Regions from separate parts of the Paenibacillus sp. JJ1722 genome, predicted to be linked through region 2. Evidence: a T-box and tRNA genes for the amino acid it is inferred to sense, from the RefSeq annotation. Region 2 holds a T-box; the other regions hold tRNA genes.
What was found. The T-box of region 2 lies ahead of leuS (leucine--tRNA ligase). A T-box ahead of a tRNA ligase gene usually reads a tRNA of that ligase, here a tRNA-Leu.
Positions count from the first base shown of each region.

Region 1: it has a tRNA-Leu gene. The T-box ahead of leuS (leucine--tRNA ligase) is inferred to sense a tRNA for this amino acid. The anticodon was not compared.
Region 3: it has a tRNA-Leu gene. The T-box ahead of leuS (leucine--tRNA ligase) is inferred to sense a tRNA for this amino acid. The anticodon was not compared.

Region 1 covers NZ_CP182500.1:3,932,268-3,943,126, forward strand. Annotated here, with positions in the region: gene ACM1ND_RS17345 (hydroxymethylglutaryl-CoA synthase family protein) at 1-582, opposite strand, end outside; gene ACM1ND_RS17350 (beta-ketoacyl synthase N-terminal-like domain-containing protein) at 598-1,836, opposite strand; gene ACM1ND_RS17355 (acyl carrier protein) at 1,833-2,072, opposite strand; gene ACM1ND_RS17360 (4'-phosphopantetheinyl transferase family protein) at 2,122-2,874, opposite strand; gene loaP (antiterminator LoaP) at 3,016-3,537, opposite strand; gene ACM1ND_RS17370 (MBL fold metallo-hydrolase) at 4,034-4,711, opposite strand; tRNA gene ACM1ND_RS17375 (tRNA-Leu) at 5,050-5,135, opposite strand; gene ACM1ND_RS17380 (hypothetical protein) at 5,382-5,540, shown strand; gene ACM1ND_RS17385 (hypothetical protein) at 5,671-5,859, shown strand; gene ACM1ND_RS17390 (hypothetical protein) at 5,936-6,088, opposite strand; gene ACM1ND_RS17395 (YnfA family protein) at 6,184-6,510, opposite strand; gene ACM1ND_RS17400 (hypothetical protein) at 6,563-6,745, opposite strand; gene ACM1ND_RS17405 (hypothetical protein) at 7,099-7,377, shown strand; gene ACM1ND_RS17410 (glycosyl hydrolase) at 7,409-8,440, shown strand; gene ACM1ND_RS17415 (hypothetical protein) at 8,512-8,727, opposite strand; gene ACM1ND_RS17420 (glycerol dehydrogenase) at 8,914-10,017, opposite strand; gene ACM1ND_RS17425 (GNAT family N-acetyltransferase) at 10,151-10,699, opposite strand.
Region 2 covers NZ_CP182500.1:4,112,787-4,123,645, forward strand. Annotated here, with positions in the region: gene ACM1ND_RS18190 (DNA internalization-related competence protein ComEC/Rec2) at 1-2,179, opposite strand, end outside; gene ACM1ND_RS18195 (hypothetical protein) at 2,109-2,261, opposite strand; gene ACM1ND_RS18200 (deoxycytidylate deaminase) at 2,441-2,959, opposite strand; gene ACM1ND_RS18205 (ComEA family DNA-binding protein) at 3,048-3,695, opposite strand; gene comER (late competence protein ComER) at 3,991-4,836, shown strand; gene leuS (leucine--tRNA ligase) at 4,817-7,255, opposite strand; T-box leader at 7,317-7,574, opposite strand; gene ACM1ND_RS18220 (tautomerase family protein) at 7,759-8,148, shown strand; gene ACM1ND_RS18225 (class I SAM-dependent DNA methyltransferase) at 8,221-8,994, opposite strand; gene ACM1ND_RS18230 (S1 RNA-binding domain-containing protein) at 8,998-9,906, opposite strand; gene rsfS (ribosome silencing factor) at 9,903-10,250, opposite strand; gene yqeK (bis(5'-nucleosyl)-tetraphosphatase (symmetrical) YqeK) at 10,247-10,843, opposite strand; gene nadD (nicotinate-nucleotide adenylyltransferase) at 10,827-10,859, opposite strand, start outside.
Region 3 covers NZ_CP182500.1:567,595-578,453, reverse strand. Annotated here, with positions in the region: gene ACM1ND_RS02660 (MFS transporter) at 1-1,039, shown strand, start outside; gene ACM1ND_RS02655 (transcriptional regulator) at 1,358-2,779, opposite strand; tRNA gene ACM1ND_RS02650 (tRNA-Leu) at 3,039-3,114, opposite strand; gene ACM1ND_RS02645 (hypothetical protein) at 3,158-3,301, opposite strand; gene ACM1ND_RS02640 (discoidin domain-containing protein) at 3,534-4,460, shown strand; gene ACM1ND_RS02635 (hypothetical protein) at 4,483-4,716, opposite strand; gene ACM1ND_RS02630 (tetratricopeptide repeat protein) at 4,895-6,307, opposite strand; gene ACM1ND_RS02625 (hypothetical protein) at 6,515-6,661, opposite strand; gene ACM1ND_RS02620 (hypothetical protein) at 6,851-7,267, opposite strand; gene ACM1ND_RS02615 (SLATT domain-containing protein) at 7,779-8,255, opposite strand; gene ACM1ND_RS02610 (hypothetical protein) at 8,882-10,078, opposite strand; gene ACM1ND_RS02605 (M15 family metallopeptidase) at 10,675-10,859, opposite strand, start outside.

The DNA of each region.
Region 1 (10,859 bases), 180 kb from region 2:
GTAATATCCATTAGCGCCTGCATCAATTTGAAAAACATGAGGATTTTCACTAATGAGCATTGCCACGGCCCCTGCGCCTCCACTTGGCTCAGCATAAGACCAATCCTCACTCAAGACATCCCCGCCTTCAGCAGCAATAAATCGTGAAATATCACTGGCAATTACAAGCGCTTTTGCTCCTGGCGAGACCTGAGAAAGAATAAAATTCACCGCCATTTGGAGTCCAGCAGTACCGGAATAGCAGGCTTGCTTGAGCTCGAATAATCTGCAATTCCGATTCAACCCCAAATAGTGGTGAATATATGTACTGATTGATTTTCCAAAATCAATACCTGATTCCGTACAGGTAATAAGCATTTCGATTCGGTTTTTTTCCGCTTCTGAAAGAGCGTCCACCAGCGGTTTTGCCGCATTTACTCCAAAGGTAACTGGATCTTCGTAAGGTAGGGCAACCGCCTTTTCTTTCATTAATAAATTTTCGAACCTTGCAGGATCCAATTGCCTGTGTTGGGCTAATTGCATAACATCCAGATAGGCAGAGCCACCAAAAACGTTCATTGCCTCAATTCCCACGACAACCATAATCGTCCCCCTCTCTCAAATACGCGACTCACATTTTTGCATACAAATGGCAGTATTGATTCCACCAAAGCCCATGCTCAGATTCATAGTATTGTGAATAATTGCTGGTACGGACTCATTCTTCACCCAATTGCAGTCCAATTGGATAGGCTCCTCCAAATTACGGGTAGGGTGAAGTCTCGACTCCGACATTTGTAAAAGAGTAGCAATAATTTCAACAGTTCCTGCCGCGCTCAAGCCGTGACCGATAATGGATTTAGTTGCATTGATATAGGCATGTGACAATTTACAATCCTGTAATGCCTTTATTTCTATCTCGTCTCCAACGACCGAGCCTGTCCCATGGGGATTAATATAATCAATCTCTTCCGGTAGCAGCTTTGCTTTCTCCAAAGCTCTTCTAATCACTCGGGCTTCGCCTTCGTAGGAGGGATTGGGATTCCGGTTTCGATCCATTCCCATATCCCATCCTGCAAGTTTGGCATAAGGTTTCTCCCGAAGCCTCACGGCAGAATCGGCCCGTTCTATGACTACAACCCCGCAAGATTCCCCATAGATGAACCCGTCCCGCGACTGATCAAATGGTCGACACGCCATTGCAGGTTCATCGGCATATCGGTCGCTTCCCATCGCTCCCAAGGATCGCAATGCCTGGCATTCCATATACGAAATATCCATCAATGCCCCCATTGCAATGCAAACATCAACACGATCTGCTTGAATTGCCTCAATTGCTTGAATGATTGCGACTTGTCCACTCGCGGATGCACCACCGACGGTATAAGCTAACCCCTGAATACCGAACTGTTCGGTACATAGTCCGCACAAATCAGTATCCATAAAGGAAACCCCATAGGTCGGCGGTACAAAGCACATTTTGTCCCGATAGGCCTCATAAGTCTGAAATAGCTCCCGTTGCTGAAAATTGGAGCCTCCAACCACCAGTCCAATACGGCTAGGATCAACGTTATCCAATTGAGCATCATCCCAGGCTTCTTGAAGGGTTACCATGGCCACCTGCCCCGAAAATGATGCTGTACGTAACATTCGTTTGGATAATGCATTCGGATAAGACAAGGGTGGCAGCTCCGCACCTATAATTGAAGCTTCGCCTCTTCTGCCCGGGCGTTGCATGACGCCAAATGCATGCTGCCCTTTGAACAACGCTGAGGCAAAAGCAGCCTTCCCCTGCCCAATCGCCGAAGTCACGCCAATCCCCGTAACGACTAACTCAGGTTTTTCATAATTTTTCATAATTTCGCATAAAGTGCATCTGTCAATTCCCCTATATTTTTCACGCCAGACAATTCGACGCGCGGAATATTAAGAGATAATGTTTCCATCGTCTTGTTTACAATTTCAGCCCGATCTACTGAATCTGCACCCAAATCCACCAATCGATCTCCATACTCGAACGTGTGATCTTGTAATTCGGGAAGCACTTCACGAATACAACGTTTAACGATATCGAATACTTCTTCCTTATGCATGGGTATCCTCCTAAAAAATAAATGATTTAAAACTCAACAAACCTGGTGTTCAGTAAACATGATCTACAAACGGATTTCGATGAAAACTTGCATTGAATTTTTCATAAAGCCGAGAAGTATTCATACTCCATTCCGTCTTCCTCGGTGCTACAATCGTGCAGATATAGTCACCTAACTGGTAAGACTGGGCAGCATATTGTGGAAAATGTGAAAATGTACTTTGGAAGCATCCATCCACAAACCTGGTCTCATTCATTTCAAGTACATGCAGCGATGTTGTAAAACCTGTTCGCAATATTTTCGACAGGGCCTCCTTCACTGTCCAAAAAACCGTCAATAAAGCTGAGTACTCCCCTACTCCCCGCACGACAGAGATTCTTCCTTTTTCTTCCGCCGTCAGTTGGCTTTCAATTGTCTTATTTCGCTTAGAATCAATCCTCTCAATATCAATGCCCATGGGATGTGCTTCGGGAAAAACAACAGCCGCTCCGATATAGTCGCAGTGGGCAATGCTCACCTGATAGCTGTGGACACCATTGATTCGAAGCATGGGCTGGCCGAAGACACCTGACTCCACACTTACGTTGCGCAGGTCTGGCTCGCTTAACAGCACCGAAACTGCTTGTTTGGCACTTAGCCTGCCAAGCACAAAGTTGGATTTCCGCCGATGGAATACCAAACTCTCGAAGTAACTACACTCATCCGAATGAAAGACTTCTCGATCAAGGGGAGCGTCTGCGTTATAATCTGCATGGACAAAACTGACGGCCGCCTTCATCACGGCATCTTCCCGCTTCAACATTAGTTGTTCTGCATACGAGGCTACGCATATCCCCCCTAGTAAACTACTAACTTAGCAGTCCAAATCAAAAAAGGCCTTCAAATCCCTTAAGGGTTCTGAAAGCTTCCTCATGGAGTATGAACTCGTCACGAGTTCTCCACTTTAAACCTTACTTATAATTTCCAAAGCTACTCTCACTAACCTGATATCACCCATAAATTCTAACTGAATGACCGCTTGTCGTTTATGTCTATCTATTTTCTTAACTATACTCCCCCTTCCTTTAAGTGGGCCATCTAGGATACATATATTGTCTCCTTCAATAATTCCAGTTGATGATTCTATACAATAGCTATCATTGCATAGACTTTCTAACATTTGTTTCTCCGAATCTCTCATTGAAGCTTCAAACTTCGAGTATCTCAATAAACGAATGATATCACTAGAAGTGCAAATCATTGAATTTGTACTGGTTACGAACTGCAAGTCAGGTAAATTCGACTCAATAAATACATAGCTTGGGAACAAAGGAGCCCATTCTTTCTTTACTATTCCTGCTACTTTAAAGAGTCTTTCTTGGAGTGGTATAAAGGGTTTGTAGACTTCAGAATCCAACCACTCATTAATAAGCTGCTTGACCTGTTCTTCCCTACCCGTTCGCACAAAAAACACGTACCAGCTCACTTAACTCATCTCCTATAAAAACGTACTGCCAAATCATCTCCTATAATGTCTACTACTACCCATATACATAGCTTCGCCCTTTCACTTATCCTACTTGATAAGCTACAATCTCTCACGATATATCCCTCTTTGATGGTTAACGTGACCCGCCAGCGATTAACCACAGAAAAGTTCCTTTATTTTTCATATAATCATATAATTGGAATAATGTTTTTCCATTATAATCCTCTACTCAAACCCTGTCAATTCACAGTTGATTGGAAACGGCCAAGTTCATGATTGGATTCGCAAACCTTTCTGAAAATGCTAAATTTGAAGTCATTATTATCTTTCGAATACAGCTTCAACGTTTCTGGCGGCTTATAAAAGAACTGATCCGAGTGTTTTACTCTAGTTAACTTGAGCATCTGGGGCACAGACAAATGATAGATCGTTATGTATTATTTTTTATATTCAAGATTTTCTCTCACCATTAGAACTGGGCCACAATACAGACTCATTTGAAATCGAACAGGCCCTTTTGGTTCGGACGCATTCTAAATTTAATAAAAGATTCCTTACTCGTAAATTGAAAATAAATATTTTCATCCATGAGGTGATTGAGTGTAAAACCAGGCGCTTTACCAAATGAATGAGCAGGATAAATTTGAATAGAGTCATCAATTTCTCGCTTTATTTTTTGAACACTATTATATAATTCTATTGGATTTCCTCCATTTGGGTCACAAAAGCCACAACCTTCAATGAATATTGTATCCCCAGTAAATAAGCGATCTGATAAAAGATAGCATACACTTCCCGCGGTATGTCCAGGAGTCAAAAGACTTTTAATTTCTGTTTCACCGACCTGGATTGAATCCTTGTCTTTAATTGAATGTAAATTTCTACATCTAAAATGATAAAAATCGATTTCGTTTGTTGACATGAATACCTGCGGGTTATATTTTTCCAGGAGTGGATTTACCAAATTAATATGATCCCAATGTGAGTGAGTTAATAGTATCGCTTTGAGATCGCCATTCAATTGTTGAAGATAGAACTCTACTTTCAATAAATCCCATGATGGGTCAACAATAGCTATGTCTCTTGTTTTCTCATCCATTACAAAATATACATAATTGATGAAATTCATAAAACAGACTCTTAACTGTTCCATATGAAAAGTCAGATTCATATCAGCTTCACCGAACCACCTTCCCAATAGTTAATTAAAAACAACAACATTCTGATTTAAGGTTTTGGGCCACTTCATTTTTTAGAAATACTTACTATTTAATTATAAAGGCCTAATTTCGTTGTCCTATGATTATAACAATTGATGCAATAGAAAGGCTCCAACTCTCTGTTACAAGATCGCTTAATTTTTCCAAAACAAAAAACGCCTCTCCGTATGTTAACGGTGAGACGTTTTTTGTTGATCCTACATACCTGTTACGGAGTATTCCGCAGGTACACAGAACCTCGCGTTATTTTCGTTCATTTAACTTTGATGTGTCCGTTATAAATCAAGAATGCCGAGGACCGGGATCGAACCGGTACGGTAGTCACCTACCGCAGGATTTTAAGTCCTGTGCGTCTGCCAATTCCGCCACCCCGGCATAAATTTAGGAACGCTAATCTTCACACTTACTTGTCTTACAAGTATCTGAGAAACACGCATCTGATTAAGAAGTGTTCTCATTATGTAAATGTCGTTCAATTGGGCACCAACATATAATACGATAATTTTATCGAATTGTAAAGTGTTTTTAAAAAAAATAATAAAATTCTCTTTTTGTATAACTTGTGCACATTTGAATTACACTAATAAACGTCTTTCCAAACTACCAGAAGGGGTGTTACGAATGCGTGAAGGTATGATTCCAGCTGTTCTTGGAACGGTAGTATCGGCTTCAGGCGCTGTGTTGCTGAGCAGTAAGTACAAACTTGCAGCTACAGGCATTCTCGGTTTCGGACTGGCTCATGTTGTTCTGGGAGCGATTGATCTGATTGAGCATCGCTAGTTGTTTGGGAAGTACCGGGCGGGATTTACTCCCTCCCGGTTTTATTTTTATCAACGTTTAGTCTGGAGCACAAGCGTTTATGTAAAGTATAGAAGCTGAATATGCCTAATAAAAGGAGCTGTGATGTGCTATGAGAGATAATAACTCTGAAAAGAATCGTACTGACGATCAAATCGAACATAAACAATCCCTGGACAAGCGCGAGCCAGGATTTAATCGCATTCCTGACACCGATGCAGATACACCTGCTGCTACTGATATGATTGATGAAGCCATAGGTCGCGGGATAGACAAGTTACGTAACGATTTCACAAAATAAAGCATGGGTAATAAGACACAGGTTTGTGAGCAGTCCTTAATTCATTTGTTTTGATATGTACAGTGATTTCGTAAAATCACTTAAAGATCAGCATGATCCAGCCAATGATTGATATCCACAGCACGATGCTGATTAAGAGTCCACACATGATACCAAAAGAGAAATTACCTTCACTCTTCGGTACAGCACTACCAAATTTCAATCTAAGCTTCATTTGATTCCAGTTCATAGAACCCCCTCCTTAAGTTCTATTTCGGAATATGAAGCTTATTTTTGTAGACCTATAGTCATGTTTTCAAAAATAAAATAGGGTTTTTCGTCCTATCATCCTGATCGCGGAAATAGGATTACAGCTATACCGACCAAACAAATCAATCCACCAATGAAATCGTACAAGTCGGGTGTCTTTTTATCAATCCACCAGCCCCATGCAATGGAAAGAACAATAAAGACACCTCCGTATGCTGCATATACACGCCCAAAGGAGGAAAAAACCTGAAAGGTAGCAATGATTCCATACACAGCCAAGATTACTCCGCCGCAAAGTCCGACATACCATGTCTTTCCTTCACGCAGCCACTGCCAAATCAAATATCCTCCTCCAATTTCAGCGATGCCAGCCAATATAAAAAGTAAAGCTGCCTTTAACACCATTTCACATCCCTAATTCTTCAAATTCTTTTCGATTTTTTTGGATATCTCATTAGAGCACTCGACCTAAAAGGATAATCAATGCAATCACGCCAACCAGAATCAGCAGGTTGCTGACCTGACGCCATAAGCTAGGCACTCCCTCGGAGAGAAGCTTCCGCTGATTGGCATCAAAGTTCGCTTTGGCTCCTTCAGCATCTGCTGACCTAGAGAATGGTCTGTTTTCTTCATTCATAAGAGCACCTCCTTTTCAATCCACTTTAATCATACCAAACTTTTCCGTCGATTTCGCGTTGCTCTTATGCATATACTTCACATATATTTCTGATTGCATCTTCATATATGTGAAGTGTACATCCATATGTCAATATTTCGCTGAATATAAAGTATGATGTCGAATCAAGGTAGAGTGGGTATTTAGACGTCTTTCATTGCAGGACGGTAGTTATGGTATAATTTAGTCAACTTGTTCAAGATCGTAACCAGCGCTCATTTGTTTACTCAACTTATAATTAAATTGACATCTAAGAATCCACATCCCGGTTACAACCTGCATATTCTGTTTGTAAACCCAGGAGGAGGATACCGATGTCCCCAATCTTTATAGCAAGTTTAATGATGATGGGCATATTTTTATTTCAGGCAGCCATCGTTCTCGGCATCATACATTGGATTTCAAAACGAACCCAACGTCCAGCACAAACCAAAATGTATCTTGCAATGGGTTTGCTCGTTGTAATTTTAGGTTTCCTTGTGTGGGATAACTGGATACACTTACAGGAATTCAATGGATGGGCCACGATTAGTCTGCTGGTGATTATTATTAGCGCCTATATACAGCTTAGAAAGCAAAAAGAAAAATACTAATCCCATTACCATGCATCAAAGGAGGAGCGCCATGAAATCTCACTCAACACGCTTTTGGTTACAGAGGGTGCTACTGCTAATGCTTGTTTTACTCTTCAGCGGCTCTCAGCAATCATTCATTGTTGCCGATGCCGCCCCGCCAATTAATGTTCAGGCCTCTGCCAAAGCCAAGCAATTACTTGCCTACCTATCTAATGTACCGGATGATATGCTAATTTCCGGGCAGCATGATTACTTAGAGGCACCGGATGAACAAAATAACAAGCTACAACAAATCAGCGGACAATACGCAGGACTTCACGGCTATGAGTTTGGAGGATTGGCTAACCAGTCCCGTACAGCCCTACGAGAGCAACGTCAGCATGTTGTGAATAGTGCTATCCAATGGAGTCAGGACGGCGGAATCGTAGCTGTTACCTTCCATCAGGCGCTTCCTGGCAAACCTAAAACGTGGAAAAACGTACAAGCAAAAATTACTCAAGCTGAATTTAATCGTTACATCACGCCGGGTACCCCGCAATATAAACAACTGATCGCTGATCTGGATGAGGTGGCTTTGTCCCTTAAGACCTTACGAGACGCGGATGTACCTGTTTTATGGAGGCCCTATCATGAAATGAACGGCAACTGGTTTTGGTGGGGAAACAAGCAAAATTATGCTAAGTTGTGGAATCTAATGTATGATCGGTTCACTCATGTCCATCATCTGGATAACCTGTTGTGGGTGTGGAGTCCCAATGCTCCAAACGCATATAGCACTCCCTATAATTTGTCCTTCCCAGGTATTAACCGAGTAGATATTCTTGCAGCTGATATCTATAACAATGATTACAAACCCTCCTACTACACCGAATTGCTAAAGCTTGCGCAGGGCAAGCCTATGGGAATCGGAGAAAGTGATATTCTGCCAAGTGCGAAGGTGCTGCAAAATCAGCCAGCCTGGGCCTATGCCATGACATGGGGAAAGGAGCTGTCTGCAACCAATTCACAAACAGCAATCAGACATTTTATGAACCAAAATAATATCATCACACGAGACCTTCTTCATGAGTCCCTACGCTGAAAGAAAAAAGCTTCCACTTCGCTCTAGGAGCAAAGTGGAAGCTTTTTTTAACCAAATCCAAATAAAGCACTCTAACTATTTCTAATAACCTCTTCTAGATCAATATCGGCATACGCCTCTTCACCAAGATGTACGGATACAATGGTGTAGATCCGCTTGGACAGTCTAGACATCAGCCGATCACCCGGTGCTACAGAATATTCTTCCCGATAATCTCCAATTTTGTGAAAACCGCTGGACATATGGATGTACAAGTTGCCCCTACGTGTTTTACCATGCACCAACATCAAATCTCCTCCTGCTGTGTAACCAACCTAATTTCCCTGTTACATGTATATCGGTCAGAACAAGATAGGATATAAGTCCCTGGTACCCTCTTTCGTTTCACATGTTAGTGCACGTAAACGAAACGGGTCTGCCATTGATGTGACAGACCCGTTTTTGTAAACCCATTTTCGTGATTTAGGAAGAAACTATTCTTGATAGGATTCTGCTATTGCATTCGCTGCAATGATTGCATTGTACACGTCAGCAGGACTAACCGGGAACGGCATGTTGACCATTGTATCATTCGATGCACAAGCAGCTTCAGCCACTTGGCGCCATTCAGCCTCAACAAATTCCTCTACACCCAAGTCACGAAGCGTCAATGGAAGGCCTACATCCTTAACCAGTTTAATCACGGTTTCCAGTTCTTCTTTCGGTGCATTTTCCAGCACTAGCTGGGTTAACAAACCGAATGTAACTTTCTCACCATGCTGTGCTTTATGAAGCGAAGGAACAGCCGTCATGCCGTTATGAATGGCGTGTGCTGCTGCCAACCCACCTGATTCTGCACCAACACCGCTCAGATAAATGGTAGCTTCAATCGTATCCTCCACCGCACGAGTATATACTTTCCGATCCACAGCACGTTTGGCCTTCACAGCATTTTCCAGCAACGTATCATAACAAAGACGAGCAAGTCCCAATCCTGTAGTGGAAGGCTTGTTCAGAACCAGGTTATCTCCGTTAGCCTGATAGCAAGCACGAGCTTCAAAATAAGTGGCCAGTGCATCACCGATTCCAGCTGCAAAGAAACGTGCAGGCGCTGCTGCCAGAATGCCTGTATCCGCCAGTACAACGTCTGGATTAGTAGGCAGGAACAGATATTCATCAAAAGAGCCATCTTTTTTGTATATAACCGCAAGCGCGGTACAAGGAGCATCTGTAGAAGCAATCGTTGGGAAAATAACAACAGGCAGCTTTTCATAATAAGCGGTTGCCTTGGCGGTATCCAACGTTTTTCCCCCGCCAATCCCTATGATAATGTTTGAACCATGTTTACGCACCAATTCACGGTTACGATCAATCTCTTCTTTTGTACATTCATATTGGAATTTCTCGAAGACCACCTGGTTACCAGCTGCTTCAATTGAAGCACCTGCCTCTTTTTGGGCCCTTTCAAGTATGAACTCATCGCAAATAACAAAGGCTTTATCGCCATAATCCTTAATATAGTCATTTAACGACGAGAGCAGATTTTGTCCAGAAATAAATTTCTTGGGTGAAGTGACGGACCTTACAACGTTTGCCATGTAAATTCCTCCTCAGCTTTGACTCATACTCAAATTAATAACCATTTGGGCATGTGACCCCTTAACTATAAACCTCTTTTCACGTTATTAAAAGGCTTATTATGGAATATTTTATGAACAAATTGTGTATCTATTATACTTGAACAGTCGAGCGCCATTCAGAATACAGGATACCCATCATGATACGATCATAACTATTACCATCACGAAGAACAGCGGAACGAACTCTACCCTCAAGCTGGAACCCCGCCTTCTCATAAGTTCGGATCGCTTGTGTATTGTACTCAATCACATCCAAGCCGACCCGATTTAAATTGAGCTCATAAAACGCATAACGAAGAATGAGACCTACAGCTTCTGCCCCAAAGCCCTTGCCACGGTAGTCCGTATTACCTATACCTATTGCCAGCTGCCCGCTACGATTATTCCACTCAATTCCGTGGATAGCAACAAATCCGATCAAGACATCATCTGCCAATGTTCTTAATCGAAAATAGACCTCGTTAGAGCTGGGAGATCCTTCTGACTCCATCTGTTTCAACGTGTAAGGGAGCGCCAAATCCGTATCTACATTTCGCAGATACTTCGCATCCTCACCCCATTTGAACATCACTTCGGCATCTTCTTCCCTGACTGCGGCCAGTTTTATTCGTTCTCCATAAAATAAATTTTCGATCTTAATGACTCTTCAGCTCCTATTATGAATTGTGTGCCATGTTTTCCGTCATAATTGTCATGCTATCCGATGTCCGCAATATAAGCTCTCCCTTTTAATTCAATGTTTAAATTTTACAAAATAATCAAACATAACACAACCAAATCATTACAGTTGTCATTGTGTG
Region 2 (10,859 bases):
AGGCTCCCTCCATTTCCAATATCATGGCAACAGAGTAATGATTCTGTTCCTTCATAACAGGCAACTGCTCAGATTCGTTCTCCGGTAGTGTAAACGGATAGAGAAAGCGGATTTTCGTAGCCTGGTCTGGTTCCCATTCCATACTATGATGTGCACCATACAGCTTGATCTGCTTGTCTAAAGCCGTGTTCAACAGCTTACGGAATGGGGTTTTATCTGTCAGGGTACCGTTAAAAAACAAAGTAGATACGGGAATCTGGTCAAGCACAGCCTGTAGTCCTCCGGCATGATCATGATCTCCATGCGTTAAAATGACAGCGTCCAGGCGATGCACACCTCGTTGCTTTAGCAAGGGTACAATCGTATCTTCACCCACCTCGTAGGGATCTGCACGCTTGCGCCAAGCATTTTTCCCTGTCGCAAAATCCATTGTACCCCCACCATCAACCAAGATATGTTTCCCGCCCGGCGTTGTAATTAAAATGCTGTCACCTTGGCCCACATCCAGATATTGAACAATTCCCGTATTTCCCTCACCAGGAGATTGGTAACCTGTATACAATATTCCAAGCCAAGCAATAACACTTAGAGCCAGTGCCAAATGACGATAACCATTCCACTGTCGACTTGCAAATTTCCCTGCTCCCTCAGGTTCAGGAGCCGTATGCAATATAGCCGCCCATTCTGGAGAAGCTGCTAATCCTGTATATATAGGTGATGAAATGGCAGTAGAATTCAAGACGGTAATGTCGTTCGTTTGCCTGCGGGATGTCAGCCACCTTTTGAGCCAGTACAAAACACTGTACAGAGCTGCGTAATACGCCATGACCCACAGGATGGAAGAAGACGGCCAAATACTCACATAAGCATCATCTACATTCAGCCATTTCACTAGTAAAAAGGTCAAATCGTTCAATTGCTCTGCCGGCCACGCAAGAATACGAGCCCCATCCCCCCACAAAAAGGAAAGCCCCATCGCCACCGTACCTAATGGAAGCACGATATATGTAATAAGGGGTACAAGCACAAAATTGGCCGCAAATGATAACAACGAAAATTGATTAAAGTAGAATACCGTCATTGGAAACGAAACAAGCTGTGCCGTAATTGTAATCGCAACTTCACCGCCGATTAGGAAAGGCCATTTGGCGAAAAACGGCTTCATAAGCGGCATATAAATGAGCAACCCACCTGTCACCAAAAAGGAAAGCTGAAAGCTGACACTAAGTAGATAATATGGATTCCAAATCAGCATGAGCAACGCGGATATACTTAGAATATTAAGTCCGTCTTTGAGCATACCTCGTCGGGCTGCAAACAAGCCGATCATCGCCATAATTCCCGCCCTCACAACAGAGGGAGAAGCACCTGTCAGCAGGACATAAGCCGGAATGAGTATCATCACGACCGTAAGAGATGTCTCGCGGCTAACTCTTAGTAGCTTGAGTAAATATAATAGTGTAGCTGCATATACCGCCACATGCATCCCCGATATTGCTAAAATATGCGTTAAACCAAGCTGCGTAAACTCGTTATACGTTGCTGGGTCCAACTCATCTGTTACCCCAAGTACCAGTCCTTTCATATATCCCGCGTGATGAAGTGATGTAAATGCCGATTCCATTCTCTGCCCTAGCTGCTCCCTAAGCTGATCATTCCATCTGAACAAAGTGTAGCGGTTCCAAAGTGAAGCCTCCTGCTTCTGTAACGAGGCTGCCCCATCGCCTTTGAAAAGCCAGTGGATTTCCTGTGTGTGCAGGTATTCACTGTAATCAAAGCTACCAAAGTTCCCCGCTTTTGCAGGAGCCTTTAAGGTGCCACGCAGTAGGATTGCATCTCCACGTTGCCACGCTGCCGCAAGTTGCTGTTCCTGCTTGGCAGCCAACTTGATATGAACAATGACCTGTTCCGAAATTAGTGCACGATTCTCGTCCTTTTTCGAATGACTTCCGTAGTGATTGATTGAGGTGACTCTCATCTCAAACTGTGTTCGATCACCATCTACCTGTACTTCAGAAGCGATAAGCCCTGCTGCTTGAACAGACATGTCTTCCACCATAGAAGACGATACATGGAGAGCATCGGGAATACTGCTAACATTATGCGTATCATGCCAATACCAATGAAATCCACCCCCGCTGAATGCAAGCCAAAGTAATACCATATGCCGGATGGGGATTTTCATCCATAAAGCTATAAGCGGAAAGATCAGGGTAACCCCCGCCCAGAGCAACAAAAGCATCCGTCCAGAATACAGACATGCTCCCGCACTTCCTGTAATCCAACAAACAGTAAGGGTCAATATAGGTCTAGTTAACACAAGCTTAGCTTGAATACAATCACCTTCCGGTAGCAAACATTGCTTTTTGTCCAAAATAAGCAAAACAAAAAGAACCTCTGACAAAATAGCATTCGTCAGAGGTTCTTCCTCGTTTACTTTTTAATTCATTACATCCATCAGCGTTTCTTTCGGTGGATGATAGGTCTTCAGCATACGAAAGGCGATTCCCTTTTCCTCCATCATAGCACGAACCTTGTCGGCATCTTTGGGATAAGGTCTGTGGTATACAATCTCCACAATACCGCTGTTCGCCAACATATTGGCACACGTCCAGCATGGCTGGTCGGTGACATATACTGAAGAGCCTTCACGATCAATTCGGTCAGTAAACAGTAGCAGGTTCTGCTCCGCATGAATAGTGCGAATACATCGCTGCTTCTTAACCATTTCCTCGCGCCCATCACGTTGAACGACCTCATACTCCTCTGAGATCATACAGCCTGCCTCAGAACAGTCAGGCACCCCGGATGGTGCTCCATTATAGGCCGTCCCCAAGAGCTTTTTACCTTGTACAAGTACGGCTCCAACATGACGCCGCGCACAGCGCGAACGGGTGGATACCATATAAGCGATATCCATGAAATAGGTGTCCCAGTCCTTGCGTACATCTGCACTCATTTCCATCTCTCCCGTATAAACAAGTTAAAACGTAAACCATATCCGCTACCGCCGTTCTCAGGGCCTGTACATTGTAATCTTATATAAGTTACAAGCTGACATACGGCTTCATTTTCGCCAACATTTTAGCTCCGATTCCCTTTACATGATCCAAATCGTTCACACGTTTGAACGCCCCATGCTGATTACGGTAGTTCAAAATAGCCTCGGCTTTTTTAGCCCCAACCCCTGGTAGCTCCATTAACTCGGCAGCAGTCGCCGTGTTGATGTTTACCTTTTTTTCGCCGGAAACGGGTGTAGTAACCGAATCACTTACCGTATTGGTCCTACTCGTCGTTGCACCACTCGAACTAACAATACCTGTGTCTGAGCTCGGATTCGCAACACCTGACTGCTTTACGGTACTTGAATTTCCCGCAATAGAGTTTTCGCTCACAGCAGCAGATACACCAGTAGAAATCTGCACAGTATCACGTTTCACATTGTCAGCGGCTTCGGCATTCCTACTGCGCTCAGCTTTGTCTGAGGGTTCTTTTACAGCAGGCTTTTTCTGGGCATAGTCACTGCTGCGCTGCGACTCATTTGGCTCTGAATCCATCGCCACAGCCTGCTCCACCTTATGGTTAAGTAAAGTCCACTCTTCTTGCGGCTCAGAGCGCTGTCCTCCGGCAAATAAAATAAGTCCACTCCCGATTACAGCAAGCGTTATCGCTGTTCCTGTCCATACGCGTTTCATTTCCGTATCGTCCCCTACTCCACATGGATTTCGGGAAATTGAGCCGACTGAAAACACCGTCTCAATCAAACAGAGCAAGTCTGTTCAATTCCCGTTAAACCGGAGGGTGCAAACAACCTCCATACGGTCTCGCTGTGAGCATTTTTACAAAAAAGTGGTACGACCCCGGGCACGATCTAACATGCTCAGACATAAAATTCGTCATGTCGGCCAAGACCAGGCGCATACACTAAGAAGAATGACAGCTGACAGCACAGCGTCTATACCGCAAAGTATGAAAGGAGGACGTTGAACAATGAAAGTTGGATTTATCGGGACTGGCAGCATGGGAAGTCTGCTAATTGAGTCTTTTATTAATTCTAACGCACTCAAGCCGCAGCAAATATCAGCAAGCAATCGAACGCATTCCAAGGTAACCGAGCTAGCCCGTCGTTATCCAGGTTTGCATGCAGCCCAAAGCAACCGTGAAACGGCAGCGGAAAGCGATGTTTTGTTTATCTGTGTGAAGCCGCTGGAATCAAAAGCCGTAACGGATGAAATACGCAACGTCATTACAGAAGAGCAAATCGTCGTATCTATCACAAGCCCGGTGCAGATTCGTATTTTGGAGCATGCACTGAAAGCCAAAGTGTCCAAAATTATTCCCAGTATCACCCACCAAGTGGGCAGCGGAGCCTCACTATGCATCCATGGAAGCCGGATTACAGAGGAGGACCGCACCCTTCTGGAAGAGCTTATGTCCCACATCAGCAGGCCGATTCGGGTTAAAGAATCTTATACTCGAATCACGTCGGATTTTTCGAGTTGCGGTCCTGCTTTCTTGGCCTTTTTTATGGACCAGTGGATTCAAGCCGCAGTTCAAGCTACAGGTATAGACCGTACGGAGCTATGCGCCCTGGCCGGTGAAATGATCATCGGCACTGGAAAGCTACTCACGGAAGGCGGGATGACACCAGCCGAGTTACAGGCCAGAGTGGCGGTTCCCGGAGGTATTACCGCCGAAGCTCTCGCACTGTTGGACATCAGCCTGCATAGTGTCTTTCCCAAGCTGATACAAGCCACGCACAACAAGTATGAAGAAGACATGCAAAAGGTGGATGTCTCCTTCGGCTTAAAGCCAATTAACCGGCAACAATATTAACCAGCTTACCTGGTACAGCAATTACCTTGCGGATCGTTTTGCCGGCCAGTGCCTGCTGAACATTGTCCAACGACACAGCGAATGCTTCCATCGCTTTAGCATCAAGATCCTTGGCAATCGTTGCACGCTGCACAATTTTACCATTCACTTGCACAACAATTTCCACTTCGGCGTCCACCGTCCATGCTTCATCATAAGCAGGCCAGGCCGCGTAGGTAATGCTATCATTGTGCCCCAGCAGCTGCCACAATTCCTCGGCCAGATGGGGTGCAAGCGGCGACAGCATTTGCACGAAGTTTTCCATTGCTGCACGCGGCAGAAGGTCTGCTTTGTATGCATCGTTGGTGAAGATCATCAGCTGGCTGATCGCTGTATTGAAGCGCAGTGCATCCAGATCTTCAGTTACTTTTTTCAGCGTTTTATGCCAAGTACGATTGAACTCATCGCTACCGCCGTCATTTGTAATTTTATCGTTCAGGCTACCATCCTCGGAAACAAACAGGCGCCATACGCGGGACAGAAAACGATGTGCTCCCTCTACCCCATTCTCATTCCATGGCTTGGTCGCTTCCAGCGGCCCCATAAACATCTCATAAATACGCAGCGTATCGGCGCCAAACGTATTGACAATATCATCAGGATTAATGACATTACCGCGTGATTTACTCATTTTTTCATTGTTGTTGCCCAAAATCATACCCTGGTTGACCAGCTTATAAAAAGGCTCTTTCGTTTCCACTACGCCGATATCATACAGTACCTTATGCCAGAAACGGGCATACAGCAAGTGAAGAACCGCATGTTCCGCTCCGCCAATATACAAATCAACAGGCATCCATTCACGTTGTTTCTCTTTGGATACAAGCTCTTTGTCATTTTTCGGATCAATAAAGCGCAGGTAATACCAGCAACTGCCTGCCCATTGCGGCATTGTATTTGTCTCGCGGCGTGCTTTCATACCTGTCTCAGGATCAATGGTTTCGATCCAATCTGTTGCGTTCGCCAGCGGGGATTCACCTGTACCGGAAGGCTTGATATTGTCCATCTCCGGTAGTACGAGCGGAAGTTGGTCCTCAGGAACCGTTTTGATCGTTCCATCTTCCAGATGAATTACCGGAATCGGCTCGCCCCAATAGCGTTGACGGCTGAACAACCAGTCACGCAGGCGATAGGTGACTTTGCCGTGTCCTTTGCCCTCAGCTTCCAGCCATTCAATCATCTTCGGAATCGCTTCCTCGTTGGTAAGTCCATTCAGCGGGCCGGAATTGACGTGCGGTCCATCCTCAGTATATGGCTCATTAGCCACATCTCCACCTTGGACAACCTCAATGATATTCAATCCGAATTGCTTGGCAAATTCCCAGTCACGCGCATCGTGAGCAGGTACAGCCATAATCGCTCCAGTTCCGTAGCCTGCAAGTACATAGTCAGCAATCCAGATCGGCAGCTTTTCGCCGTTCACCGGATTCACTGCATAAGCTCCTGTGAATACGCCTGTTTTATCCTTGGCCAGATCCGTACGCTCCAGATCGCTTTTACGAGCAGCTTGTTCACGGTACTGTTGTACAGCATCCTTTTGCTCAGGCGTAGTGATAATATCCACCAATTCCTGCTCTGGTGCCAGCACACAGTAGCTTGCGCCGAACAGTGTATCTGGACGGGTTGTAAACACTGTGAGTTGCTCGTCATAGCCTTCAATTGGAAAACGAACCTCTGCCCCGGTAGACTTACCGATCCAGTTCCGCTGCATATCCTTAATACTCTCAGACCAATCCAGTTCCTCCAGATCCTCCAGCAGACGATCCGCGTATTCCGTAATTTTCAGCATCCATTGACGCATTGGTTTACGGACGACCGGATGACCGCCACGCTCACTCTTACCGTCAATAACTTCTTCATTCGCTAGCACCGTTCCCAGCGCCGGGCACCAGTTCACAGGTACTTCAGCTACATATGCAAGGCCGCGCTTGTACAGCTGGATGAAGATCCACTGTGTCCATTTGTAATAATCAGGATCCGTCGTGCTGATTTCACGATCCCAGTCGTAGGAGAAGCCGAGCGATTTGATTTGACGGCGGAAGTTATTTACATTTTTCACCGTAATTTCGCGTGGGTGCTCCCCTGTATCCAGCGCATGCTGCTCGGCAGGCAGACCGAAGGCGTCCCAACCCATCGGATGCAGTACGTTGTAGCCGCGCATTCTTTTATATCGTGAAACAATATCCGTAGCTGTGTAGCCCTCTGGGTGGCCTACATGTAGGCCGGCTCCAGATGGGTACGGAAACATATCCAAAGCATAAAACTTCGGTTTGCCCGGCTCTTCCCCGGTGCGGAACGTCTTGTTCTCATCCCAATATTTCTGCCATTTTGGTTCAATACTTTGCGGTTGATAGCCGTGCTTCGGCTGTGTGTCTGTCATTGTCTTTTCCTCCTCAAACGGTATGCAACAAAAAAACCTCTGCATCCCGTAGCGTGTCAGCGCTAGGGACGAGAGGTTATATTCCCGTGGTACCACCCTAGTTAGCAGAAAGCGTTCTTCGCGTTCTACTCCCTTTGCACCTGATAACGGAGGTGATCCGATGCGGGTTAATAACAGGATACAAGCACCTGTATAGGGCGTTCCTGCGTTGGACGCATATCTCCGAGGCGAGTTCACTTTGCACTGTCAACCGGCTTGCACCACCCGCCAGCTCTCTACATGTCCAGACAAAGCTACTATTCCTCATCAGCGATTGTTTAACCGTTAATAATGGCACTATTATATTGAAAACCGCGAAAAAAGTCAAATAAGGACTACCTTTGGTGTTAAAGACCCTCTTCATACTAATTGTTCATGACACATGCATACGAATGTTTTATAATGATTTCGAATTAAATCGCTTCAAGTTGAGATGAGTTGAGATAAGAAAGGTGAGCTGAGAAATGGCACAGATTAAAATTTACGGAATAAAAGAAACTCTAAATCCAATCAAAAAGCAACTTTCAGAGGTGATTCATTCTGCTGTGGTGGATGCGTTCAAATATCCTCCTGACAAGAGGTTTCATCGTTTTTTTCCTATGGATCAGGAAGACTTTATATATGCCGATGGTCGCTCTGAGGCGTACACCATTATTGAAATCAGTATCTTTGAAGGCAGAACGACAGAAGCTAAGAAGCAACTCATTAACCTGTTATTCCAAAGAATTAACGATCTTTTGGGTATTTCTCCACAGGATCTTGAGATTACTATATTTGAAACACCCAAACAGAACTGGGGCATTCGGGGTGTACCGGGTGATGAGCTTCAGCTGAGCTATAAAGTGAATATATGAGTGCAAAAAGACGCCCTTCATGTCATCATGAAAAGCGTCTTTCTTTTCCCATACTCGCTAAATGAAGCCTTGCTATTTTACAGCAACATAAAACAGTCTCGCCGCGTCATCTTCTGCTTCTACCCATTCAAAATCCGCATATACCTTCACATCACGAAAACCCGCTTTGGACAATTCTGCCTTCATCCAGTCTGGGTCATAGGCACGTTGTACATGTATTTCCTCGAAACGCTGGTATAGATTGCGTCCTACTTGTTCTGCTTTCGCAAAGATACTAAGATGATGCTCAATTTCACAACGGGGAGTGTCCAACGCACATGTCCAGATATACGAGATAGAGCGTTCATCCAGTACGAATGGTTGCTCTTCATCATAACGTAAAAACGTCTGCGGATGATGTACATCGAACAAGAAGGTTCCGCCAGGCTTCAGACCAGCATGCGTTCTGCGAAAAGTAGAAATTATATCTTCTTCCTCCAACAAGTAATTCAGACAATCGCAAAAAGAAATTACAGAATCCACAGGCTCGGGCAAAATCCATTCTCTCATATCCTGCTGTATCCAGCGAACGCTTCCCTCACGAAACAATCGCTGTCCCTGTGGAGTGGTTTCCATTTTGCGGCGGGCTACTGCCAGCATGTCAGAGGATAAGTCGATTCCAGCCACTTCGAAGCCCGAGTTGACTAGGGGAATCGTAATCGAACCCGTTCCGCAGCCCAGCTCGGCCACCGTATGCGGCATCCCGTACTGATCCCAAGCCTGCCGTGCAAAGCGCAACCAGTCCGGGTACGGCATGTCCTGCATCAGCTCATCATACACATAGGCAAACTTCCGGTAAGAAGCCATTTTTTATTCCCCATTCCCGTCCTTCGGTTCAGGTATATTCTCCACCAGGTAGGTCCAGTTTTCCTTTTGTGTAACCAGTCCTTCCTTCATCAGCTTGCCCATCGCACGCTTGAAGGCGGATTTACTGATACCAAACCGTTGCTTGATAATATCCGGCGGTGTTGCGTCGGAATAAGGCATGCCGCCGCCCGGACGCTCTTTCAGAAAAGCAATCAGCCGATCCGCATCCTCATCACGGCCTACTTCCTTGCGTGGTGACATCGCCAGATTGACCCGACCGTCTTCCCGAACAAGCGTGACCCGTACCTTGACCTCTTCGCCCAAGCGAAGCATCCGGTTACGCTCCGAGGAATGAATCATTCCAATCGCGCCAAAACCAAGCACACCTCCGTCCACCAGGACGAATGTGCCCATCTGAAGCGGCTTGTACACAGTCGCCTGCACCCATGTATTTAACCACGAATCAGGGGCGTGGAAGCACAACGGAGCCAGCTCCTGTTCCCCTGCCAGCTTAGCTCGCAATCTGCCTTGCTTGTCATGCTCCATAATGGCATACACGTAGTCGCCCACCCGAGGATGCAAATCTCGGTTTTCTGGCAACTCACGAATCGGCAGCAAAAGCTGACGACCCAATCCCATCTCCAGGAAACAACCCAAACGCGGATGCACATCGGCCACCTCAAGCTTTGCCATTTCGCCCAACGACAAGAACGGCTTTTTCATAGTTGCGGCCAAACGGTCCTCTGTATCGTGAAAAATAAATACCTCCAACCGTTCACCAACTTCTATTTCACGTGTCAGCTCCGTATAATGCAGCAGCACATCCTGCTCACCAACAGTGAGAAAATAACCGAAAGGAGATACCTCACGATCCACCATAATGGTGACATAAGTACCGGCGATCAAACTCATACCTTTTCCACAACCTTAGCATCCGACCAGAGTCGTTCAATGTTATAGTATTCGCGCTCGTCGCGATGGAAGACATGCACTACGACATCCCCCAAATCCATTAGCACCCAACGGGCGGAATCCATTCCTTCGATTCCTTTGATGGTTACACCTTCATCATGAGCGCGTTTGCGAATTTCTGTTGCAATCGCCTGTACCTGTGTATCCGAATTACCGTGGCAGATGACAAAATAATCAGCTACTAGTGATATTCCCCGCAAATCCAGTGCGACAATATTCATTGCCTTTTTATCATTTGCAGCATCAACCGCTGTTTGCATTAATTGCTCATTAGTTAGGGTCATTCATGAACCTCCGTTTTTCTCTGTTTTAGTTGTTGAATCAAGTCATTGCGCGACAAGACTGTCAGTGGAAAAATAACCTTTTTCTTTTCCAGCAACAATGTAATCGTGGAGTCAAATCCAGCGATAAGGCCCTGCTCCAAGCTTTTCTTTGCCTGTTTACGGATATGCTCAACCCCCGGAAAATCCCGTCCCGGTTCGATGTAATCAGCGAGACACACGACTTTATCCAGCAGGCTCATACCTACGCGTCCTGACGTATGCCAGCGGATCGCATTCCTTATTTCCGGATCATCCACTCCGTAATCTCTTGCTGCAACGCAGTATCCTACCTCTGAATGCCAGAGCTGCTTGTCATGTTCCAAAAGCTCCTGATCACATTCGGGATGACTGCGAATCACCTCTTCCATCTGCTGGACAGGCCAATATTTCGCTACATCATGCAAAATAGCCGCCAGTTCGGCCTTATCCGGATCTGCTCCATATCGCTGCGCAAGCTCAACTGAGGTATGCATAACACCTAGTGTGTGCTTCCAGCGCTTTTCAGGCATTTGACCAGATACGGCTTCCATTAATTGCTCACGGCTGTACTTCATACAAACCGCCCCTTGT
Region 3 (10,859 bases), 2.6 Mb from region 2:
GACTGTGTTTGCTCTCGCCGCGGCCATTGTCGCTCCGATTTTGATTGCATTAACGATCAATGCAGATCGCAAGAAACTACTAATGACCACCCTTGGTGTGTTTATTGCCAGCAACGGACTTATGTTTGTAGATCTTGCTTATGAAACAGTACTATGGATACGAATTATCCAAGGGGCTAGCGGAGGAATCGCTACCGTTGTAGCCATGGCAGTAGCGACACGACTCGTTGAAAAAGAAAAAAGGGGCAATGCCATCGGTATCATTTTGATGGGGCTTAGCAGTTCGCTCGTACTCGGTGTTCCCATGGGCACATTTTTTAGTGAGATGTTTGGATGGAGAGTGCTATTTGTTTTAATCGGATTATTAAGTGTTCTTCCATTACTTATCATCTATAAAAAGGTTCCGGCAATCAAAGAAGAAGAAAAGGTTACCCTCAGAATGCAGCTCTCTATTTTAAGAAATCCAACCATTCTGATGGCCTTGGTTATTACGTTATTTTATGTCGGCGGCTATTCTACACTGTTTACTTATATTACGCCTTTCTTGCAAGCCACGTCCTCTCTTTCCATGACAGAAATTAGCGGTGTTCTGTTCCTGGCGGGCATTTGCAGCTTTGTCGGATCAAGAGTGGGCGGACAATTGGCAGATGCAAAGGGATCGAAATTTACCATTTGTCTCGGGCTCATCTTACAAGGGGCGACTCTTCTTTTATTCGCTCTAGCCGGAGTCAATCTCTTGGTATTAATCTTGGTTTTAATGATTTTTATGTTAGCAACTTGGAGTATTTCCCCGGCCCAGCAACTTTATCTGGTTACTCTGGCGCCTCGAAATCCGGACATTGCTCTTAGCGTAAATACTTCGTTCATCCAATTTGGTTTTGCACTGGGATCTGGATTAGGTGGGCTAGTCATCAGTCGTACATCTGTCCTATATTTGAATTGGCTGGGTTTTGCCGCTGTAAGCATAGCTTTACTTCTTGCCATCTTACTATTTAAAAAAATGAGCAGTAGGACTGGAACCCCTATTGTTACTAAATAAGAAATGGACTGGACACCCACATCCAGTGCAATTTCAAAGATGGTATATATCGTCTTAAAATACAGATCCTAGCTTAATGTAGCTGCAAACAGTTCTATATCCGATTTTGACACTTTATATGTATGATTCATGCTGATCACCTTGATAATTCATTCGGTGAACGATGTAGTAATTCCTTCAACAAAAATCCCCGCCGACCAGTTAAGGTTAGCGGGGATTTGCTTTGCTTACGTTTAAGCACCTCCAATGGTAACGTAAGGCTGAATACTATTGTGGTGGTTAAGGGCTTGATCCGGCACAGTAACAATAAACAAAAAGCTAGCCGCGATGATCAGCAGTACCATTTTTTTTAACATTGGTCATCCACACCTTTTCAATGAAATTTAAAAATGCTGCTTTAGTTTCTGAAACTGCATAATCCCGAAAATGTAAAAACAAACCCATACAGTTTATAAAATTAGTCTCATTATTTAATGTATGATAACTTACCATTGCATACATCAAATGTTTAAAACCATCAATGTAAGAGCCTCGATGTAAATAATAATAAGCTAACTCGTAACCAAACCACGCGATATAATCCGGTATCACCTGTTGGGTATACATATCATCTGATGATGGTTGCTGTTGTGCAAAAGCGTTTATTTCGGCTTCAAATTGTTGAAGTATACCTTCCACATCTATGTTATATTGGTTTGCTGAAATTATAACATTCAACAGTTTTGAGATTTTCTCATTCTCGTTAGTGGCTGATGTCACTGCAATATATTCAACATAATCTTGAAGCACACTTATATCTCCTGACAACAGTTTATATACGTAAGTATTACCTTCTGCCCAACTTTTAAACAAGCTAACCCAGTGTTGAGTGTCGTCGTCAGTCTCTTTGACCCAATCTAGATTAGCGTAGGTGTATGTATAATCTAGAGCTTGTTGATAGTCGCCTTGGGCTTCACAGACACTTGCACACAATAAATCGGCATATGAAATATATACAAACAACGGGCGACTTAGCTTCTTGGCAGACTCATCACGCTCTCGACTCTCTTGTTGATGTTTTAACGAATATTGAGCTTTCGCTTTCTGCTTCATTTTTTTCGCCGCTTCATCTACCTTGTTCCATTTACGCAAAGACCTGTACACATTAGCCAAGTCCTTCAATGCATCAAGCTGGTCTATTTCATCTAGGCGTTCAATAAAAGCTTCAAATATCGTAGCTGCACTGAGATTGCGACTTTGATCGTCTCCAACTTGAATCGTGAATATACGATATTGACAGATGGCTAAACGTTCAGAATGTTGGTACTTCTCCGCTTCAGCTACGCCCTCATAGAGCAGCAATGCAGCCTCATGTCGTCCCTGTGCTAATAGTACTTCTGCTATATCAAATAGTTTAGGCGAATAGAGTACGTTGTCCATAATGCTTCCCACCACTCGACGGATCGCATCCAGCTTGTCCAACTCCGCACAGCGAAACAAAAACGGCTCGATTCGTCTCATATTCGGGGGAGTGTCGATGATGTAGTTTTCTATAAATAAGTCGTAAAAGTAGCCCTCCGGTAAATCCATAGCTTCAGTAATTAGGTCAAGCTGGTTAACAGACATAGACTTATTCCCCGTCACAATAGCACTTACTATTCCCCTATTCATGCCTGCTATATGCCCGAATTGCGTTAGACTCATGCTCTCTTGTTTTAAGTATCTGTCTAATTCTGCTCGTATCGTAGGTGTATGCTTCATGCCATAGCCACCCTTCGCATAAACTTTCCATAATTTTTAAAAACATACTTCATTTTTCACCAAAATTAACCACCTGTCAATATACTATGCAACTAATGTAAGAATTCGATTTTTAGCATGAAACGAAACAAAGAACTAATTATATATAGCATAATAATCCTACTAAAAAGACCTCAGCGTAGAAGATTGTCCAAAATCACAAAAAAGCGCGCCCTCCAAAAGCTTGGAAGCCGCGCTGTGCTTGAGTTTATAGCTATGCTGGTGAAGGGAATTGAACCCCCGGCCTACGCATTACGAGTGCGTTCCGGTACAGTTCCTATAAGTATCAACATACCCCCAAAGTATGTAGTTATCTAATTATGTTCTTCCTAAGGTTCCTCAAATATTTATAAATAATCCGAAGCCGTTAGAAGTTTTGTTAGAAGAAAATAATTGAGGCAACAAGACGGGATAGATGCCTTGCACAGAAAAAATAGCCGCCGGTAAAAATACAACTAATCCTCTCACAAATCCTTTTATCATATGACACCTCCATAGTAAATAAATCTTCTCTATTCTATATGGTGAGGTGTGTCGAAGTATCGCATAGCTTGTCACAAAACAAAAAAAGACCTTTCAGTTCATGGTGTACTTGAGAGAGTAAATTTAAATCTTCTATTAAACTTTATTTTGAATATATAGACATTAATGTTTAGACATCCCTTTTCCTTTTTTGTATGCTTACTAAGCAAATAAAACAAAAAGGGGAATATTCGTGAAAAAACTATTGTCGACCTTGTTTTCTTTATTTTTGCTTCTGAGTTTTGCACAAGTAACACATGCAGCTACTCCAGAATCCATCAGTTTAATACCTGTTATGAAAACTGATACTACCCCTTCAGGTAAAATCAGTTATAGTGCCGCACGCAGTGGTCTGGAAGGATATAGAGCATTTGATGGAAAACCGAACTATAGTACAAATGGAACCTATAGTGCTTGGGGTACAGCGCCTCAAAATGGGTGGCTTGCTTATGAGTTTCCATCTCCGAAAATTGTTACTAAATATGTTCTTTATTACGGAGGCTACACTACTAATAGTCCACCAGATGCTGGCAAGGATATGCCTAATACTTGGACTTTCGAGGGGTCGAATGACGGAAAAAATTGGACCGTTCTTGATAATAAAGCCGAATATATTTTCACCGAAGGAGCTAATGAATTTTCACTTAAAAACAAAGATCAATTTAAAACCTACAGAATAAATATTACTAAAAATAATGGAGCTACTGGCAAGGATGTCAATCTGGCCATTCATGAAATGGAAATGTGGGGTTACGACCCTGCCACTCAAACTCCCGATCCTGTAGATCCAACACCAAACCCAGATCCCACACCAAGTCCTAATCCTGATCCGTCTGAACCTACAGATCCAACTGAACCAACCGAACCATCACAACCAACTGGTGACCGCGCTATTCTGACTGTAACAATGGATAATGGGTTTGACAAAGAATTCGATCTGAGTAAAAAAGAATTGAACGCCTTTATCGCTTGGTACGATGCTAAAGATGCTGGTAGAGGCCCTTCATTCTTTTCCATTGATAAGCACAATAACAACAAAGGACCATTTAGCAGCCGTAAAGACTATGTAATTTTCAATAAAATACTCACATTTGAAGTAAGTGAGTATTCAACTAAATAAACAACAAAGGACTCCATACTGGTTACATACCAGCGGAGTCCTTTTTCACATCTACTCTAAATTCAAACTGATTACGGAAGAAATAAGATCCGTTAATCTTAATCGACTCCGGTGTAATCTTCTCAACCATTCCACCATAGTCCACAATATCTATCAAATCCTCGCCCAACGGCTGTATCACATATACTCTTGCCTGGCTTAATGCAGCAGCAAATAGTTCTAAATCCGATTTTAACACTTTATATGTATGGTTCATGCTGATCACCTCATTTAGCTATTCGGTGGATTGTGTAGAAATCCCTTCAATGTAATAAATCCCCGCCGACCAATTAAGGTTAGCGGGGATTTGTTTTGCATACGTTTAAGCCCCTCCATGCTGTACTTGAGGCTCTATACCATGCGAGTGAATAGGTACAGTAACAATTAACAAAAAACTAGCCGCAACGATCAACAGTGCCATTTTTTTTAACATTGTTCATCCACACCTTTTCAATAAAATTTAAAAAATTTGCTTTGGTTTCAGGAGTCGCATGTTCCCGAAAATGTAAAAACAGCCCCATACAATTTATGAAATAAGTCTCATTATTTAGTGTATGATAACTTACCATTGAATACATCAAATGTTTAAAACCATCATCGTAGAAACTTCGATGTAAATAATAATGAGCCAACTCGTAACCACACCACGCAAAATACTCTGGTACCACTTGTTGAGTATACATATCACTTGATGAGTGTTGCGATAATGATACAATGTCTGTTTCAAATCGTTTAATTATATCACTAACATCGATATCATATCGGTTAGCCGCTATCATAATATTCAGCAGTTGGATGACCCTGTCTTCTTGAGTTGTATCTTCCGCCGTATCAATATATTCAACATAATCTTGTAGCACCTTTGTATCTCCAGATAAAAGCTTATTCACAATAACATTAGCTTTTGCCCAGTGCTTAAACAAGCCAATCCAGTGTTGGGTATCCTCATCGGTCTCCTTAACCCAATCTAAATTAGCGTAGGCATATGTATATTGAAGAGCTTTGTCGTAATCGCCTTGGGCTTCATAGACACTTGCACACAACAGGTCAGCATAGGAAATGTATACAAACAAAGGGCGAGTCAACTTCTTATGCTCGTCACACTCTCGATTTTTCTGTTGATGCTTCAAAGTGTATTGGATTTCCGCTTTAGCTCTCATTTTCCTTGCCATTTCGTCAACCTTGTCCCATTTACGCAAAGACCTGTATACATTCGCCAAATCCTTCAATGCGTCAAGCTGGTCTATTTCATCCAGACGCTCGACAAAAGCTTCAAATACCGCTGCTGCCCTGATGTTACGGCTTTGATCGTCTCCAGTTTTGATCGTGAATATACGATATTGACAGATCGCCAAACGTTCGGAGTGCTGGTATTTCTCCACTTCTGCCACGTTCTCGTAGAGAACTAATGCCGCAGCATGTTGCCCCTGTGTGAATAGGTTTTCCGCAATTTCAAATAGTTTGGGCGAATACAGTAGATTATCCATGATGGCTCCCACCACTCTACGGATCGTATCCAACTTCTCCAATTCCGCACAGCGAAACAAAAATGGCTCGATTCGTCTCATATTCGGGGCAGTGTCGATGATATAGTTTTCTATAAATAAGTCGTAAAAGTGGCCTTCCGGTAACCCCATAGCCTTAGTGATTAGGTCAAGCTGGTTAACAGACATAGGCTTATTTCCTGAAACTATGCTACTTACAATTCCCCGGTTCATGTCTGCCATATGTCCGAATTGCGTTAGACTCAAACCTTCTTGTTGTAGGTATCTGTCTAATTCTGCTCGAATCGTAGGTGTATGCTTCATGCCATAGCCACCCTTCGCATAAATATTCCATAATTTTTAAAAACATACTTCATTTTTCACCAAAATTAACCATCTGTCAATATAATATGCAACTAATGTTTGATATAAACTTTCCGCATAGCTTACACGAATAGAACGATATAAACTAAAAAAGACCCTACCAGCTAAATGCCAGTAGGGTCTTTTTGAAATCTTAAACGTTTAGGATTATTCCTGACTATCAGATCCCGTAGACTTACCGTCCACATAAGCCTCAGCCAGAATGTAAGCAATCACTGCACCGAATGCACCAATAACGCCAGTCACTTGAATAACCGTGTCGTTACTTGTTTCAAATGCAGTAAGCAAACTCATGAGCAGTGCGGCCAGCAAGCCCAAAACTTATGACTGATGTCAAAAGGAAATAAAGTCCTAGACATAAAGTATTAGACTGACGTTGCTTCATTATGCTAACGGGCAGGATGTTTAATGAATAATTAAGTTATATCTTTGGGTTTAATTTATTTTAACATTTACAAAATTCAACCATATGACATTAGTAAGTTATTGATTTTTATGATTTTCTGGCCCAGAGTAAAATTGTTGATATCGCTCCAGAGACATCTTACCATTTTTTTTGATATAGTTTAGTTGCTTCTCAACATTATATCCCACATAATCTCCATAGGTTTTGCCAGAAGGTAAGTGTAGACTTGTAGCATTGTAAGGCATACGGCTTTCAGCTTCTGTAATAATTTCTACACAATCATAAACGCGACTTCTTTTTGCATCTCTAACAGTTGCCTTCCAACCCTGATTGGTTTTAATATCCGCAATTCGCATCCTAGCAACTATTGCTACAATCACTTCTTGGTCATCATTCTCATCTGTTACAAATGCGTCGATAATATGTTTGTTATGAGCAAGATCAAGGACTTGTGTAACGTCTAATTTTTTTGTTTCATTCGATTCGTTCATCATATAATACAACCTTTCATATTCAGATATGAATTGTATCGGAATATTATGGATGTAATGTTAGGATTCCTTAATTATCTCTTCAATGACCTCAATTTTAACTTCATCCAAGGTGTTCGTTTTTTATTCTCACCTATATTCTAATCTAACGCGGGGACATTAGGTGACAAACCAGCGGCAGTCTAGAGATTTATTTTCCTGGCTTAGCCTATGCTTCGTGTTGAAATAAGAGGAAGATTATAACAGAGCTTCATACCTAGGCTACATCCCAGCGGGCCCTTTCTTTATATCTACTCTAAATCCAAACTGCTTACGGAAGAAATAAGATCCGTGGATCCTGATTGAATCCGGTGTGTATTTTTCTATCAATCCACCATAGTCTGCAATCTCGATCATTCCGTCGTTCAGTGGTCTAACAACGCGTACTCGGGACTGTGAAAGAGCTGCTATCAGAAAGTCAGTGTCGGTGGTTAGAACTTTGTATGTATGCTGCATACTTTCGCCTCGAGAAGAATTACTTTTTCTCAGTCTCATCTTCTCCTTCCTTTCCCTTGACTTTTTTATTTCTTGCTTCAGAGTATTCTTCATATATTTGATCGTATGTGTCTTTGAAAGTTTTATAATCACTTAATTGGCAATCACAATTTTCTACCAGATAAAGAGTCATGTCGTTCTCAAGCTTCAAAAGCTTGTTGACATGTACCCTTTCTTGGATACTTCGCTGAAGGTAATCGCTAAACGCATCCCAAGTATTTAAAGCAGTTAACAATGCACTAAGAGCAATTGCTGCATTTTTCCCCCATTCCCCTAAAAAGCTCCAACCCAAAATCACCGTTATCAATGCGGAAACAGTAATTGATATTTTTTTGAATCGCTTAGCATTTTCTTTATGCTTTATTCCTGCATTGGTGCTAGCATCAGTATTCTCTTTTATTAATTCAATTAACTTATCAATTTTGGCCTTTGCTCTCTCGTGTTCTCTCTCTTCCATAATTAATCCACCTAACTATACAAAAACTCTAAGACTGTACTACTTCGTTTATTGACTCTTTCAGAAAAAGGAATATTTCTACTGTTATTTACTCGCACAACATCACTAAGATTGGCAGGAAGCCCCTCCCCCTCACTGTTATCTGAGCGCGAGGGGGATTCTGACTTTAAACTTTTAGAAATTCCTCTCAATGCTTGTAAAGTAGAATTTTTGTCTCGTTTGGGATTAACACTATCACAAGAAGTATCAGAACAGATTGTTAAGGAATCAGGTCTGACCTTGAAATAGACCTTTACAAATTCTGATATATCATCGATTAGATATTCCCTCCCACAGTCATCACATAAAATAGGATCGTCTAATTCATCAGTTGAGTCAAGAACATCATTATCTAGGTAAATTCTATTGCTTATACAGCTTGGATTAAGGCACTCAAAAAAATAAGTTTCTTCTAAAATCCCCTCATCTATAAAACACATAAATACCATAAGAGAATCATCGAGTGAGATATCATTGTCAGAAGAAAATTCGTAAGGACTTAATAAAGATGCTCTTCTCGAATTTTTTTGAAAAGGAATTTATCGAAATTCACCAACAATTCTAGACCTAATTCACGACAATATTCGTTATTTTGGTAGATGCTTGTTAAGTTTTTGTAATACAAATTCTTCCTTCCCCTTTCTGTTATACCTCATCCTGTGATAATAATTTATAATAATGCAATCACTGCGACTCTCAAGCCGCACCAAAACATAGTTGCTACCATCGGGTGGATTAGGCAAAGTATAATGAAGCCCTGCTTCTTGCATTTCCTCCTCCTTAAAAATTAGTTCCTTAAGATGCCAATAAATTTTCGAATTATAAATAGGACTATAATCATCGGTTCTTGATGAAGCTTTTGTCGTAAGTCCTTCTCTAAATGTAAACCTATAAACCCAACCATTTTTAAAATCAGAAATAGTCAAAGCGCTGCTAATCTCTTGATAAATTACAGCCTTGATCTGTTGTATGTAGTCAGATTTGATTTCTGAAAGGCCCATTTGATCCAAAAATTTTGAAATCTTTACGTCTGCTTCAGACGGAGCGTGAGCATTTATTATATCCTCAGCATCTAAACTAAGTTCTTCAAACAACTTAAAAATAGTCTTCTTAGCATCTTTTTCATTAAGAGACGAAAGATTTATATTCAAGGGCTCAAATTTATGCCCAGCCTGAGTTTGTCCATTCAAAATGCGTTTCAGTTCAATTAGAATTTTAGTCGCATTTGAATTTAACAATTCTAACTGTGTAAGATTAAATTTTAATAAAATCATACTGTTAACCAGATCAACTTTAATAGCTACATAAACGTCAACTTCTGGAAAGCGCATTGTACGAATGTCGGCAATTTTCATTAAAAAATTTAAACTTATTAGCTTTCCAGCCTTTTCTTCAATTCTAGTTGTATGTAGGGTGAAATTATCGGTATTAGCTTGTTCAGTAAGTAAGCGGTTGTAACAAAGTTCTGTTCGCTCACTTAAATAGTCCCGTACAGAATCAATAGAAGACTCAGCTGTGAACTTAAAATCATCAAATCTATATACATATTGGTAATTCTTATATGTATAAAAAAGATGTTCAAACAAGAAAGCATCTATTGTTTCATTAGACACACTCCTCTTTTCTGCGTTTATTTCATCTGTAAATAATTTATGTATTGCTATGTATCTTGCATTAATAGTATCGGCTTTTATTTTTTCCTTCCATTCTGGAATAGGATTAGCCTCCAAAAATTTGTTGAAATCCTGTAATTGAATATTTTTAAAAGTAGATACAGTTATCATTATTAAGCCTCCACATTACAACAAATATTACCATAATAATCTACTATTATTGGTTCTTTGGCAACAGGAATATATGTTCCACTGAATCATTAGACCTAAATTACTATAAAATCCACACTTTCTATTAGTATCATCTTGTAATCAGTTCATCATAATCGATTTTGCGTAATCCCTTTAAATGTTGATTTTAGCGATTTGAGAATACAAATACACTAGACCGATATACAGAGTATTTGTATTCTCGAGCACTTAAAACTATACCAACTTAACCTTACCCTGTGTTAAATTCTTTCCAGTCTTTTTGTACTGCGACCTCTACTTCCTCCGATTTAGTGGAGTTCCAACTTAATCAAGCTTGACGGTCAGGTACTTCACGGCCTCGTGAAACTCCTCTGATCCTGCCCCATCGTAATTGCGCTCCACCCATGCGTAAGCATCCCCAGCCAACTGCCTGATTCGGTTGCGCTGTTCCACTGAGAAAGGGGCCTCTTATACTGACTTGAGCTTGCGGTATACTGCTGTGCAAAGAGTCAGCGCCCCGATTGTAACCAAGCCGATAGCGAACAGTATAATGGTTGTAAGATACTGTTCATTGTTCAATCACGCTTTTTATCCCCTTTTCTTTTAAAAATACTGGTTCGATCAAGCAGAGTGACCATTCGGTAAAAGTCATAGCTGCCGTCATTCGCCGTGTCCAGCACTCCTGCAGCCTTGGCATTAATGCAAGCTTGCTCGGCCCACGCTGGAACTTTTGTAAGTTTATTTGCAGATTCCAGTGCAA